Regions from separate parts of the Bacillus seohaeanensis genome, predicted to be linked through region 4. Evidence: riboswitches for the same ligand, from Rfam matches in the RefSeq annotation. Region 4 holds a riboswitch; each other region holds the start of a gene.
What was found. Region 4 has a riboswitch for S-adenosylmethionine ahead of ACFSUL_RS00500 (Na+/H+ antiporter NhaC family protein). Riboswitches for the same ligand answer to the same signal wherever they lie in the genome.

Region 1: linked by a shared signal. The riboswitch ahead of ACFSUL_RS01190 (O-acetylhomoserine aminocarboxypropyltransferase/cysteine synthase family protein) and the one ahead of ACFSUL_RS00500 (Na+/H+ antiporter NhaC family protein) in region 4 are both predicted to bind S-adenosylmethionine.
Region 2: linked by a shared signal. The riboswitch ahead of ACFSUL_RS15600 (methionine biosynthesis PLP-dependent protein) and the one ahead of ACFSUL_RS00500 (Na+/H+ antiporter NhaC family protein) in region 4 are both predicted to bind S-adenosylmethionine.
Region 3: linked by a shared signal. The riboswitch ahead of ACFSUL_RS20570 (methionine ABC transporter ATP-binding protein) and the one ahead of ACFSUL_RS00500 (Na+/H+ antiporter NhaC family protein) in region 4 are both predicted to bind S-adenosylmethionine.

What each region holds. Positions count from the first base shown of each region.
Region 1 covers NZ_JBHUMF010000002.1:123,109-126,318, reverse strand. Annotated here, with positions in the region: gene metX (homoserine O-acetyltransferase MetX) at 1-597, opposite strand, end outside; gene ACFSUL_RS01190 (O-acetylhomoserine aminocarboxypropyltransferase/cysteine synthase family protein) at 639-1,934, opposite strand; SAM riboswitch class I at 2,180-2,300, opposite strand; gene ACFSUL_RS01185 (trans-sulfuration enzyme family protein) at 2,541-3,210, opposite strand, start outside.
Region 2 covers NZ_JBHUMF010000031.1:452,062-455,271, reverse strand. Annotated here, with positions in the region: gene metC (cystathionine beta-lyase) at 1-365, opposite strand, end outside; gene ACFSUL_RS15600 (methionine biosynthesis PLP-dependent protein) at 358-1,479, opposite strand; SAM riboswitch class I at 1,573-1,684, opposite strand; gene ACFSUL_RS15595 (hypothetical protein) at 1,929-2,372, opposite strand; gene ACFSUL_RS15590 (DUF1002 domain-containing protein) at 2,664-3,210, opposite strand, start outside.
Region 3 covers NZ_JBHUMF010000035.1:28,980-32,189, reverse strand. Annotated here, with positions in the region: gene ACFSUL_RS20580 (MetQ/NlpA family ABC transporter substrate-binding protein) at 1-355, opposite strand, end outside; gene ACFSUL_RS20575 (methionine ABC transporter permease) at 397-1,059, opposite strand; gene ACFSUL_RS20570 (methionine ABC transporter ATP-binding protein) at 1,056-2,075, opposite strand; SAM riboswitch class I at 2,265-2,376, opposite strand; gene ACFSUL_RS20565 (hypothetical protein) at 2,713-3,012, shown strand; gene ACFSUL_RS20560 (ketopantoate reductase family protein) at 3,094-3,210, opposite strand, start outside.
Region 4 covers NZ_JBHUMF010000001.1:96,187-99,396, forward strand. Annotated here, with positions in the region: gene ACFSUL_RS00500 (Na+/H+ antiporter NhaC family protein) at 79-1,374, opposite strand; SAM riboswitch class I at 1,620-1,724, opposite strand; gene ACFSUL_RS00505 (MFS transporter) at 2,195-3,210, shown strand, end outside.

The sequences.
Region 1 (3,210 bases), on a different contig from region 4:
ATATCCGTTATTCCAATGGGGATCATTTTCAATACTTCTAATCCCAATATGATTAAAAGCAATTCCGTAATCACTTAATTCAGGAGTGACAGCTAATGGAAATATTTTCTGGACAAATTGAGGAAACATTAATCCCCACTCTAATGCTTGCATCCCGCCTAACGATCCACCAATAACAGCTTCAAGCTTTTTAATGCCAAGGGTTTGAAGAGCTGTATGCTGCGCACTCACCATATCTCTAATCGTTATTTCTGGAAAGTCAGGACCATATCTCTTCCCTGTTATAGGGCTAAGGGAGGCAGGTCCCGTAGACCCATCACATCCCCCTAGTACATTGAACGAAATAATTTGAAATTCATTTGTATCAATATAGCAACCTGGACCTACTAACCCTGCCCACCATCCTGGTTGATCATCGTCGCCACTTACAAGATGATTACCTGTTAATGCATGGCAAATCAAAATTACAGGACCGTTTATATTTCCACTTCTTTCATAAACTAAGTTGATATCTTTTAATATTTCTCCACTTTCTAACGTAAGAGCAGGTATTCGGATGGAGCTTACTATGGTGTCTTGAATTTTTTTATTCTCCATATTCGTTACCTCCTCCCGTTTAGATTTTTAATGAGAATTTTTTATACCGGTGATGCCGCTAGAGCTGCCTCAATTGCTTGATCCAATTCGTTAATTAAATCCTGTGGCGATTCGAGACCGATAGATAAACGAACCAAATCTTCCGTAACACCTGTAGACTTTAATTCTTCTGAATTCAGCTGTTGATGTGTCGTCGATGCCGGATGAATGATAAGCGATTTTGCATCACCAACATTTGCAACATGCGACCATAACTTAATATTGTCCACTACTTTACGACCAGCTTCTCTTCCACCTTTAATGCCAAACACTACAATTGAACCCGTTCCGTTTTTGAAATACTTCTGTGCTAAGTGATACGAAGGGTGTTCTCTTAATCCAGGATAAGAAACCCAATTGACTTCACTATGCGCTTGTAAATGCTCCGCAATCTTCACTGCATTTTGATTATGGCGTTCCACTCGCAAATGCAATGTTTCAAGTCCTTGTAAAAGTAAGAAAGCACTTTGTGGACTTAAGCAAGAACCAAAGTCTCTTAAAAGCTGAACCCTTAGTTTTGTAATAAATGCCGCTTCTCCTACATCTGTTGCGTAGCGGATGCCATTATAGCTGCGGTCTGGTTCTGTAAAGCCAGGGAACTTTTCACTATTCCAATCAAATTTCCCACCATCTACAACAATTCCGCCAATCGTTGTGCCGTGCCCACCGATCCACTTTGTTGCTGAGTGGATAACAATATCTGCACCCCATTCAATCGGCTTACATACATACGGAGTAGCAAAAGTATTATCGATGAGTAATGGAATTCCATTTTCATGCGCAATGTCTGCAACTTTTTCAATATCTAAAATATTTAAACTCGGATTACCGATTGTTTCTCCAAATAGCGCTTTCGTTTTCGGTGTGATGGCTTTTCGGAAGTTCTCTGGGTCAGAAGGGTCAACAAATTTTACTGTAATTCCATACTTCGGAAGCGTAACAGAAAATAGATTGTAAGTTCCTCCATAAAGATTCGTTGCTGCAACAATTTCATCACCTGCACCAGCAATATTTAACACTGCAAGTGAAATCGCCGCCATACCAGAAGAAACACCAAGTGCGCCAATTCCTCCTTCTAATAAAGCAAGTCGCTGTTCGAGTACATCGACTGTCGGATTCATAATTCGGGAGTAAATATTCCCTCCCTCTTCTAATCCAAATAACTTCGCTGCATGCTCCGTATTATCAAAAACATAGGAAGTAGTTTGATAGATTGGAACCGCCCTTGAACCTGTTTCCGGATCTGGCTGTTGTCCACCGTGAAGAAGTAACGTGTCAAAATCAAATGAATTTGTCATAAAAAAATTCCTCCTTAAGAAATTTGAGTTTTTATTAATTTTTTCTCTGGTGTTAGTTCAAATGGTGTAACAGTCAAATGCAATCTGTCATAGGTGCGTTCCTGCATTTCGTATAAAGCATTAATAAACGCCCTAATTTGATGCGTAGTGTATTGGGTAGATTCTTGATGAGTTAGGAAGATTTCAAGAGGAAGAATAAGAAAAACCCCCTTCCTAAGAAGAGGGTCTGTTTTTAAGGGATCCTCCTCTTATCTCCCAGGCAGCTTAATTGCCTGTAGGAATTAGCACCTTTTCAAGTACACGCAATCGTACTCGAAGGTTGCCGGGCTTCATCGGGCCTATTCCCTCCACCACTCTCGATAAGAGCATTCAGTTGTAAATAGTTAGTTATTCATGGCTTAAAGTGAATTATAAATTCTTCACTACTAATCGTCAAGAGAAAATTTAGAATTTTTTCATTCTTTCATTTTCCCAGCACAACTGCTAATCGAAATAAGTTGTTTGTTGTCGATTCGCCGATAAGTTGGGATTTTTCTTCGATATCAAAGGACTAGCCGCTCTAACTAGACAAACCATAAACAAGCAATAATCCAATATTATAGAAGACTAAATTTCCAAAGATTCCTTTATTGCTTTTTCAAATACCTGATTAATATCCCCAGCATCCTCAATACCTAGTGATATGCGGACAACATGTCTATTTATTCCGATTTTTTCTTGTGCTTCTTTTGAGAGTGCCCTGTGGGATGTAGTTACTGGATGGGAAACCGTTGTTTCAACACCCGCAAGTGAAGGAATAATTTTCACCCATTGAAGTGATGTAAAAAACTTCTCGATATTACACTTTTGAGAAAGCTCAATGGTAACAATTGCGCCATTCCCTTTGTTCGATAGCTCAGTTGGATAATAAACTTTCTCAATAGCATTATGTTTTTTCAATTGCTCTACCAGAGAATGAGCATTTTCCGTTTGTTTTGCCATTCGAAGCGCAAGAGTTTTCGTACCTCGAACTGTGAGCCATGCCTCAAATGGACTTAAATTCGCACCTAAATTCACTACTCTTTCTCTAGCTTTACTCACTAGATTTTCACTACCTACGAGCACACCTGCCGTTATATCACTGTGTCCTCCTAAATACTTCGTTGCACTGTGAGCTACAAGGTCTATACCTTCTACGTAAGGCTGTCGTAAAAATGGTGTGGCAAATGTGTTATCAATTAATGTAAATAACTTATACTGTTTTGCTATTTCTACCATACCTTTTACATCTTCCACT
Region 2 (3,210 bases), on a different contig from region 4:
GTATACTCTACACCGAAACGAGAAAGCACTTCTGTTACCATTCGGTATGTTCCCCCATAAACGTCCTCTGAGATGAGCACATGATCTCCCTGTTGAAGTAGCATAAAGGCTGTAGAGATGGCAGCCATCCCGGATGAAAAAGCAAATCCCCTAGTACCGCCTTCAAGTTCTGCAATTGTTTCCTCCAATGCTTCGCGAGTTGGATTACCCGACCGACTATAATCATATTTTCCAAATTGATCAAATTCGAATTGATGAAAAGTTGAAGAATGATGAATCGGGACACTTACCCCACCAGTCTCTTTATCTGTCTTAAAAGCATTATGAAGTAATTTTGTTTGAAATGAATAAGGCTCTCTACTCATACGTAATAACCTCCTCTTCCACTTTGGATAAAACGGCTTTTAATTCCTCCAATAAGTCATCAATATGCTCAATTCCAACAGAAAATCGCAGTAATCGATTGCATATCCCTTTCTCTATACGAATAGATTCAGGGATGTCTGCATGTGTCTGAGTGGCAGGATACGTAATAAAACTTTCTACTCCCCCTAAGCTTTCAGCAAATGTAATAAGTTGTAATTTTTCAAGAAAAGGCGCAATCCATTCTTCTTTTTGAATTCGAAAGGAAAGCATTCCTCCTTTATTTGGATAAAAAACATCTGTAATGAGTGGATGCTCTCGTAAAAATTGAGCAATTTGCTTTGCATTTTTTTCTTGTTCTCTAACTCTTAATGTTAATGTTTTTATTCCTCTGATTAAAAGCCAACAGTCAAACGGAGAAAGGACTGCCCCGGCCGCATTTTGATAGTCACGAAGCTTGTTACATATTTCCTCTCCAACAGCAATGACTGCTCCCGCTAAAACGTCATTATGCCCACCTAAATACTTAGTAGCACTATGAATGACTATATCAGCACCTTCACTAATTGGCTGCTGAATAATCGGAGTATAAAACGTGTTATCAACTAGTAGTAACAGGTTGTTTTGTTCGGTCAGTTTTGCTATTTCTTTTAAATCTGTTTCTTTCATTAATGGATTTGTAGGAGTTTCAACAAATATTGCCTTTGTGTTTTCATTAATTTTCTTTCCGACTAGTTCCTTGTTGCTTGTGTCAACATAGTGAAAAGTTATCTCGTATTGGTGTTCGTAATGCTGAAATAACCTATAAGTTCCCCCGTAAATGTCTTCTGACACGATAAGTTCGTCGCCTGATTGAAATAAAGAAAGGATACATTGAATGGCAGCCATACCTGAGCTGAAAGCAAACGCTTCATCCCCTTTTTCAAGGTCTGCCAAGGAAGATTCTACTATTTCCCTTGTCGGATTTGATGTTCTAGAGTAATCAAAGCCAGTAGATTTCCCCAATCCTTCATGACGGTAAGCGGTTGAGAGATAAATAGGTGTACTCACAGTACCTGTTTCCTTCTCACTTCTATTTCCAATTTGAGCTATATTCGTTTCCAATCGATACGTCACTGCTCTCTCTCCTTTTCGTTGTTCTATTATCAGAGAAGAAGAGGGAATAAAAAAGAGCCTTCAATAAGAAGGCTCAGAATGTGTATATTCTCCCTCTTATCTTCCAAGTTGGCTTCACCAACTTGCTGGAATTAGCACCATACCCATATTTCGGCTGGTTGCTGAGGTATCGACGGGCCAGTCCCTCAACCTCTCTTGATAAGATTGCTTTATGAAATTAAATTGAACTTTCCCATAATTTACATGAACATGGGGCTAATGTCAATTGAAAAAGCGGAATTTTTCTAATATTTTATTATATTTATCGTTATCTTAATTATGATTGTAATTTTAAAAATATAAAATAGAGCTTTAAGCGATAGGAACTATTCGCCATTGCAGGATAAAAAACAACAGGAATAACCAAATACGCAAAATAGTCATTCCTGTTATGCAACGTTTATTTAAAGTTAATAATATCTTTTGTCATTATCAATTATTTCTCCACCGAGGTACCCTAACCCTAGTCCTAATAATCCGGCACCAAGAGTAGGGTTTAATCCATACCCTCCGCCATATCCTCCAGGATTTCCATAGCCTGGACCGAAACCACCATATCCTCCAGGGTTTCCATAGCCTGGACCGAAGCCGCCGTATCCTCCAAAGCTTCCATAACCTGAACCGAAGCCGCCGTATCCTCCAGGATTTCCATAGCCTGGACCGAAGCCGCCATGTCCTCCAGGGTTTCCATAGCCTGGACCGAAGCCGCCGTATCCTCCAAAGCTTCCATAACCTGAACCGAAACCACCGTAACCTGGGTCGTATCCTTGACCAAATCCGTTACCTAGGCCACCACCGATTTGTCCATTTCCCCAAGGGCTTCTAATTGGCGATATCTTTTCGTTTCTGAGCATGAGCAAATTGCTCCCCTCCATTTTAAATCTGACTTCTTTATTAGCCTATTTAAGCAGTATTTTTTGGGAAGGGCTTTTGTCCTTGTTTTGGAAAAATAAATATTATCTTGAAAAAAACCACTGGTAGCTGCTGTCCTCCTACCGATTCGTTATAAAAATAGTTGATTACAATAATATAGTACAAGTGCCATTGATACTAGCGTAAGAATCGCCATACACTAAATGAGAAACAAAAAAGCTGACCATTAAAGAGAAATTCTCCATATGGTCAGCCCTTTTTATTAAATTAAATCAAATTAAATTTTTAAAGAAATTAGCTACCGATGTAAAAAAGTCCGAAATTGCTTGAATCACGCTGCTGAAAAAATTTGAAACCTTTTCACCAAATCCCTCATCTTTTACGAAATCTTTAATAGTTGATTGAATTTCAGATGTCAAATCTTCTAATTGTTGCTTTACGTTATCGAAGTCAATATTAATGGCACGCATCTTTTCGAACAAATCGATAAGTAACTGTCGATCCTCAGGACTTAATTCAATATTTAAGGATTTTAATTTTTCTTCTACGATTTTCTCTACTTCCTCTTTCGTTGCGGGATTTTGATCAGCCATTTCCTTTTTAATTTCTGTAAGGAGTTCACTTACTTTCTCTTGATTCATGCCTTCTTCTTTAGCAAGCTCTGTTGCTACGTTTAATTCTTCGTTAGCTACTTCCATTCTAACCGTGTCTAACTTTTCTCCGCCTTCGTCATATGCCTTATAAATTCCAACAAGGGCAGAATGACCACTCACTTTTATCGGGGAAGCAACTTGCACTGTCGCGTTTTCAATACCTGCA
Region 3 (3,210 bases), on a different contig from region 4:
CTGATTTATATTTTTCAGAGTATAGTCCCATTGGTGCAATATACGTTGTACCAATCGGTGAAAGATCTAAATCTTTTTCTTCAATAAATGAATTGAAATAAGAAATTGTTTGGAAAGAGTTGATATCAATGTCCCCATCAGCTAATGCCATATTAGGACGAACATAATCGGCAAATTCAACAAGTTCAATTTCAATTCCTTCGTCTGCCGCTTTCTCTTTAATATACTCCCAAGTAGGTACACCAGAACCGTTGACACCAACCTTCACGACTTTCTTTTCACCGCCCGAACAACCAGCAAGTAAAGCTCCAACTAATAAAGCGAATGTAAGTATAATTCCAAATTTTCTCTTCATGGTGATTCTCCCTTATAAGTAATTTTTATAAAACCATCCTACTATCTTCTTCTAATGGATTTAGAAAATCTGTTTCCGAATGTTTGCATTCCTTGGACCATCACAACAAGAATAATAACGGTCACAATCATGACAGATGTCTCAAACCGTTGATACCCATAGGCGATTGCAAGGTCACCAAGGCCGCCTCCCCCGACAGCACCAGCCATTGCGGATGCGCCGACTAGTCCAACTGTTGCAATTGTAATATTCAATACAATCGAGCTTAAAGCTTCCGGAATTAATATTTGAAAAACAATCTGCCACGGAGTAGCACCCATCGCTTCAGCTGCTTCAATAACTCCTGGTTCGACTTCAAGTAAGGAACTTTCAATCAATCTAGCAATATATGGCGCAGCAAAAACGACTAATGGAACAATTGCAGCCGCCGTCCCAATCGATGTTCCCACAATAACGCGAGTAAAAGGGATAATTGCAACCATCAAAATAATAAATGGAATCGAGCGAAAAATATTAACAATCCCATTTAAAATGTTAAAAACAGCTTGCTGCTCCATCAAGTGACCTTTCCTTGTCACAACAAGAGCAATTCCTAAAGGAATCCCAATTAAAGCGGCAAATAATAGCGAAAATCCGACCATAACGAGTGTATCCCAAGTAGCTTCAATAATTCTTGGCCAAAATGTACCCCAATTTATGCTCATGATTCCCTAACCTCCTTCACTAAGATTTGTTTTTCTACAAAGTCGAGTGCTTTTCTTACTTCTTCTTGTTTGCCTTTGAACTCGACAATTAAATTTCCAAAAGGCTTTCCTTGCAACTCCGTAATCTGTCCAAATAACACATTCGCTTCGACATCAAATTGTTTGTTCACTTGAGAGAGAAGCGGCTGGCTGGCAGATTCCCCTAAAAATATTAATCTATAAATATTAGAAGGCTGATTCGATTTCAACTGTTCTAGTATTGAATCTGGAATATGATCATTCATGACACTTCTTACAAAGTTTTTCGCTGTGCGACTATCTGGTTGAGAGAAAACATCAAAAACGGTACCCTGCTCGATAACCTTTCCGTTTTCCATCACGGCAACTCTGTCACAAATTTCGCGGATAACATTCATTTCGTGCGTGATCATTAGGATTGTTATTCCGTACTCTTTGTTTACTTTTTTCAACAGTTGTAAAATTGCATCCGTTGTTTGCGGATCAAGGGCTGATGTTGCTTCATCACAAAGCAGGATATCGGGTGAAGTTGCTAATGCTCTTGCAATTCCGACACGCTGTTTTTGTCCTCCTGAAAGCTGATCCGGATAATAACTTGCTTTATCCTCTAGCCCCACGAATTGAAGGAGCTCTGTCACCCGTTTAGTAATTTCTGCTTTAGAAAACTTTGCGAGCTTAAGAGGATAAGCAATGTTTCCAAAAACGGTCCGAGAATGCAGCAAGTTAAAATGCTGAAAAATCATCCCAATCTTTTGTCGTGTTTTCCTAAGAGCTGCCTGATCGAGCTCTGTCATATCTTTATTATTAATAAAAATCTTACCGCTCGTCGGTCTTTCTAGTAAATTCACACAACGGATTAGCGTACTCTTCCCAGCACCACTAAATCCAATAACACCAAAAATCTCCCCTTTCTCAACGTCCAAGCTAATATCATTCACAGCATGAACCGGATTTCCATTACTCTCAAACACCTTTGTTACATTTTGTAGTGAAATCATGTTGTCCCTCCTTCTATTAGGTCCGTCCCCGGATAAGGTAACGCGGTAAATTGTTAAAGTTTTTAGTTGTAGAGGTCCGTCCCCGACTGCTTTACAGTGCTAAAGGTTCGACCAGAATGGAATAAAACAAAAAGGCCCCTCTTCTTAACAGGAAGAAGAGGGGCCTACGTATATGTAAATAAACCGCTCTTCTCATCTTACAAGTGCATATTGGTCACTTGCAGGAATTGGCACGGTATTCAGTAAAGAACCCGTTGCCGAGGTTTCAAAGGGCCAGTCCCTCCACCTCTCTGGATAAGAAGATATTTTCGCTATTCAATTAACATTTGAAATTCATAATACTTTAAAGTTTTAAAGTAGTCAAGAGAAATTTGACAATTATTTCGATTTTGACTAGAAGGAATTATGAGTGAAAAGGATAGTGGTTGTTTATATGTTTGCTGAAAAATAGTAGATGGGAAGAGAAAAGAAAGGATCAAAGGCTTGCATTCTAATACAATATAAAAAGCAAACTTCGAAACAAAATTAGCGATTAGAAATAAAACGATATAGTTAAGTAATAATATGGTTGAAATTTGAAACCAATTATTTATTTTGTGCGTAAGGATATAAAAGGAATAAAGTAGGGGGAGAGAAAATGGGGAGCATTATTACAGGTGTAGTAGTTATAGCAATACTTTTAGGTGCATTTTTCTTATTCAACTGGCTAATGGGCTATAAGAAAGATCATATCGTTATTGACTTGGATGAACGCTATATTGACTACAATAAGTATGTTAAAGCGATTCAACGGGAACTAGAAAGCAGGGGGATGGACGTAAAGTATGAAGGGAATTATCGGTTTGTAATAGATGGTAAACGTTATTTGTTTATTGAAAGAAATGTTTCGATGGGCGGAGTTCCGCTGCAGCGCACCATTTTGAAACCGGAAAAGTAGTGGAAGAAAGGTTCGAGAACAGTTTTACTTTTAAAAAATCAGTCCCCCCAATTCCAGGGAGACTGATTGCCCTATCACCTATCACTGCTTCTCATAAATCCGCAAATTCGCATAAATTTTCTCAAGCGTCGGAGCTGCAATCTCTTTCTCTTTCGCAATCCCTAGTAAATATCCATAAAAGTGATCGCCCTCTACAGA
Region 4 (3,210 bases):
GCTTAGAAGCCTTTTCTCCCTGTTTATTCCGAAATAAAAAGCCTGCACTGACCTATTGGTCGATGCAGGCTGAAATAGTTATGCTACTTTTTTCCGTGTGAACTTCGGAAAGTCCAAATAGATTGCTATTATACCACATATGGCAATGAGGATTGGATAAAATGCATAGGAAAGGATACTAACAGGGGAAATTCCCGCTACTTCCGCTGCAACTAGCATTTGTGCCCCGTAAGGAAGCAACCCCTGAACAGCACAGGAAAAAATGTCTAAAATACTTGCTGATTTACGACGATCAACTTCGTACTTGTCCGCAATGTTTTTTGCTAGAGGACCGGCAATAATAATAGAGATAGTATTGTTGGCAGTTGAAAGATTAGTAGAACTGACCAACCCAGCCATTGCAAGTTGTGCCCCTTTATGCGAACGAACATTTCTTGTCATATAGTAAAGTAACGCTTGGATACCACCGTTATGACGAATGATTTCGACAACACCACCGATAAGCATAGCGAGAAAGGCGGTTTCTCCCATACCAAGCATTCCTTCCGTTATACTTTGAAGGTAGGAAGAAAATGTGAAGCTCCCATCAATAAAACCGATGATCCCGGAAAGTAAAATACCTCCAAGTAAGACGACGAACACATTCAATCCAATGAGTGCTCCAATCAAAACTCCCAAGTAAGGAATAATTTTTATCGCATCGAAGTCACCAACATTAACTGTCGTTTGATTCCCTTGTGTCATAATAAGCAAAATAATAACCGTTACAATTGCTGCAGGTAAGACGATGAAAAAGTTTACTTTGAATTTATCTTTCATTTCAGTTTGTTGTGTTCTAACAGCTGCAATTGTCGTATCGGAAATAAACGATAAGTTGTCACCAAACATAGCTCCTCCGATAACCGTTGCCATCGCTAGTGTGGAAGAAATATCTGTTTGTGTACTAATGCCAAGTCCAATCGGTGCAAGTGCAGCAATTGTTCCCATCGAAGTCCCCATCGAAAGCGAGACGAATGCAGCGATAATGAACAAGCCTGCAATCAACATGTTTTCTGGGATAAAAGATAATGAAAGGTTTACCGTAGAATCCACTGCACCCATTCTACTAGCAGACTCAGAAAAGGCCCCTGCTAATAAAAAGATAAATACCATAATGATAATATCTGTGTGACCAGTACCCTTCGCGAACAATTCAATTTTAGTAGAAAGCGATTCTTTCCTGTTCATCACTAAGGCTACAATAGCAGCGATTAATATAGCTGCAAGTACTGGAAAAGCATAAAAGTCCCCGGTAATAATCCCTGCACCTAAAAACAACGCAATAAATATAACTAATGGCAGTAAAGCCAACAAACTACCTTTTTGAGAATCCAAGTTAAGCACTCCTTTTTAATTTTCATGTTGTCTAGCTTCAGCGAGCTAAACGAGCCACTTCCGCTTTTCGCTTGTCTAGCTCCAGCGGCTAGCTCGCTGTGAAAAAGATGATTACCCTCAAAAGGCAAAAGACGCCTTTGGAGGGTAATCCCTATTTTCTTCGCGAGCTAAACGAGCCACTTCCGCTTTTCGCTAAAAAAACCCCTTCTAATAAGAAGAGGTTTCCACAATAAAAAGAAACGCTCTTCTTATCGTTCAAGCTACTTGCTTGCTGGATGTGGCACAGCACTCATAAAGAGTCCGCTGCCGAGGCTTCATTGGACCAGTCCCTCCGCCTCTCTGGATAAGAAGAAAATCGTATATATTAAAATTCCTTCCCATACTTTAATGCGTTTCAGAGAAAAAGTCAAACGGAAACAGTTGGATATTGATCTTTGTGCTTAATAGACGTTCCTTCTGTTCTTAACAATGGAGGTATGATTTTACATAAAAAGGTAGTTTGTCCAGAAAACCAAAGAATTTGTCTAGAAAAGATAGAAAGGTGTCCAATAAATCAATAGAATTGTCTAGAATAATAGAGAAAGTGTCCAGTAACCCCTAAACTTTGTCCAATAATAGATTCAAGAATGTTTATTCCACTATCTACAGGCTTTTTCATGTTAAATACTAGCAACAAGTGGAGAAGCAATACTCATAAAAGAAAGAAAAAAATGTTATTTACATTCCAGCAGTATCCATCTAATATTAGACTGATAATGTAAAATAATGTTTATGTTTATAAAAGTCCAGCATTTTAGGAAAAGCTTCAGGGGGATACAGAATGAATAAATCTAATCGTAACCAGATTTTCACATTAAAAGGCTTTTATTTACTTACCTTTTTTGGTGTCGGAAGTCTTACTCCATTATTAAGTGTGTATTTAAGTGAAGTAGCGCATCTTAGTGGTTCGCAAATAGGGACGATTATGTCGATTGGGCCCATTGTGATGATCTTTTTCCAGCCACTTTGGGGGATGGTGAGTGACAAAACAAATCGACCTACACTGGTTCTTGGGATTACGACCTTTTTAGCAGGAGTGTTTGCACTAGGATATTTACCAGTAGGAAATTATATTGGCTTTTTTCTTGTCGCTTTTTTAGTAGCAGTTTTTCAAAGTGCGATTATTCCAGTTTCAGATAGTATTAGCTTAAAGTATACAAGTAAAGTAGGGTATGATTACGGCAATATTAGGCTTTATGGTTCATTAGGCTTTGGATTGGCAGTTTTTTTAATGGGGCGGTTTTCAGAAGGGGCAATCGGTCCGACGATTATTTTCTACTCCTTCTTTGCCTGTTTGGTTATTGCAGCATTTATATCTATTGGGTTTCCTAAAGAGAAAGCAACGGTAAAATTAGATTTAAAAGCTGGGATAAAAGAGCTGTTTAAAATAAAAAGGTTTCTTTTATTCTTGGCAGTTACTTTTCTAGTGTTTGGTCCCAACCTTGCAAATAATACGTATTTTGGTTTGTTTGTAGAAGATTCTGGTGGAACATATGCTGGAATTGGGTTGGCGTTTTTGATAGCGGTACTATCGGAGGTGCCATTTATGAGATTGGCTGGAAACTGGATAAACAGGTTCGGCTTACTAACAGTGGCATTACTTGCGGGAGCTGCTTCCCTTATCAGATGGCTCTTTTATTTTACAGAACCAAGTTTATGGCTTGTGTACGGTTCTTCCGTTATGCAAGGGTTGGCAATTGGATTATTTATTCCTGCGGGGTTGCAATATATTAGGGATATCACTCCTGCTCATATTACCGCAACGGCCGTTACTATTTACTCGGCAATTGGAAACGG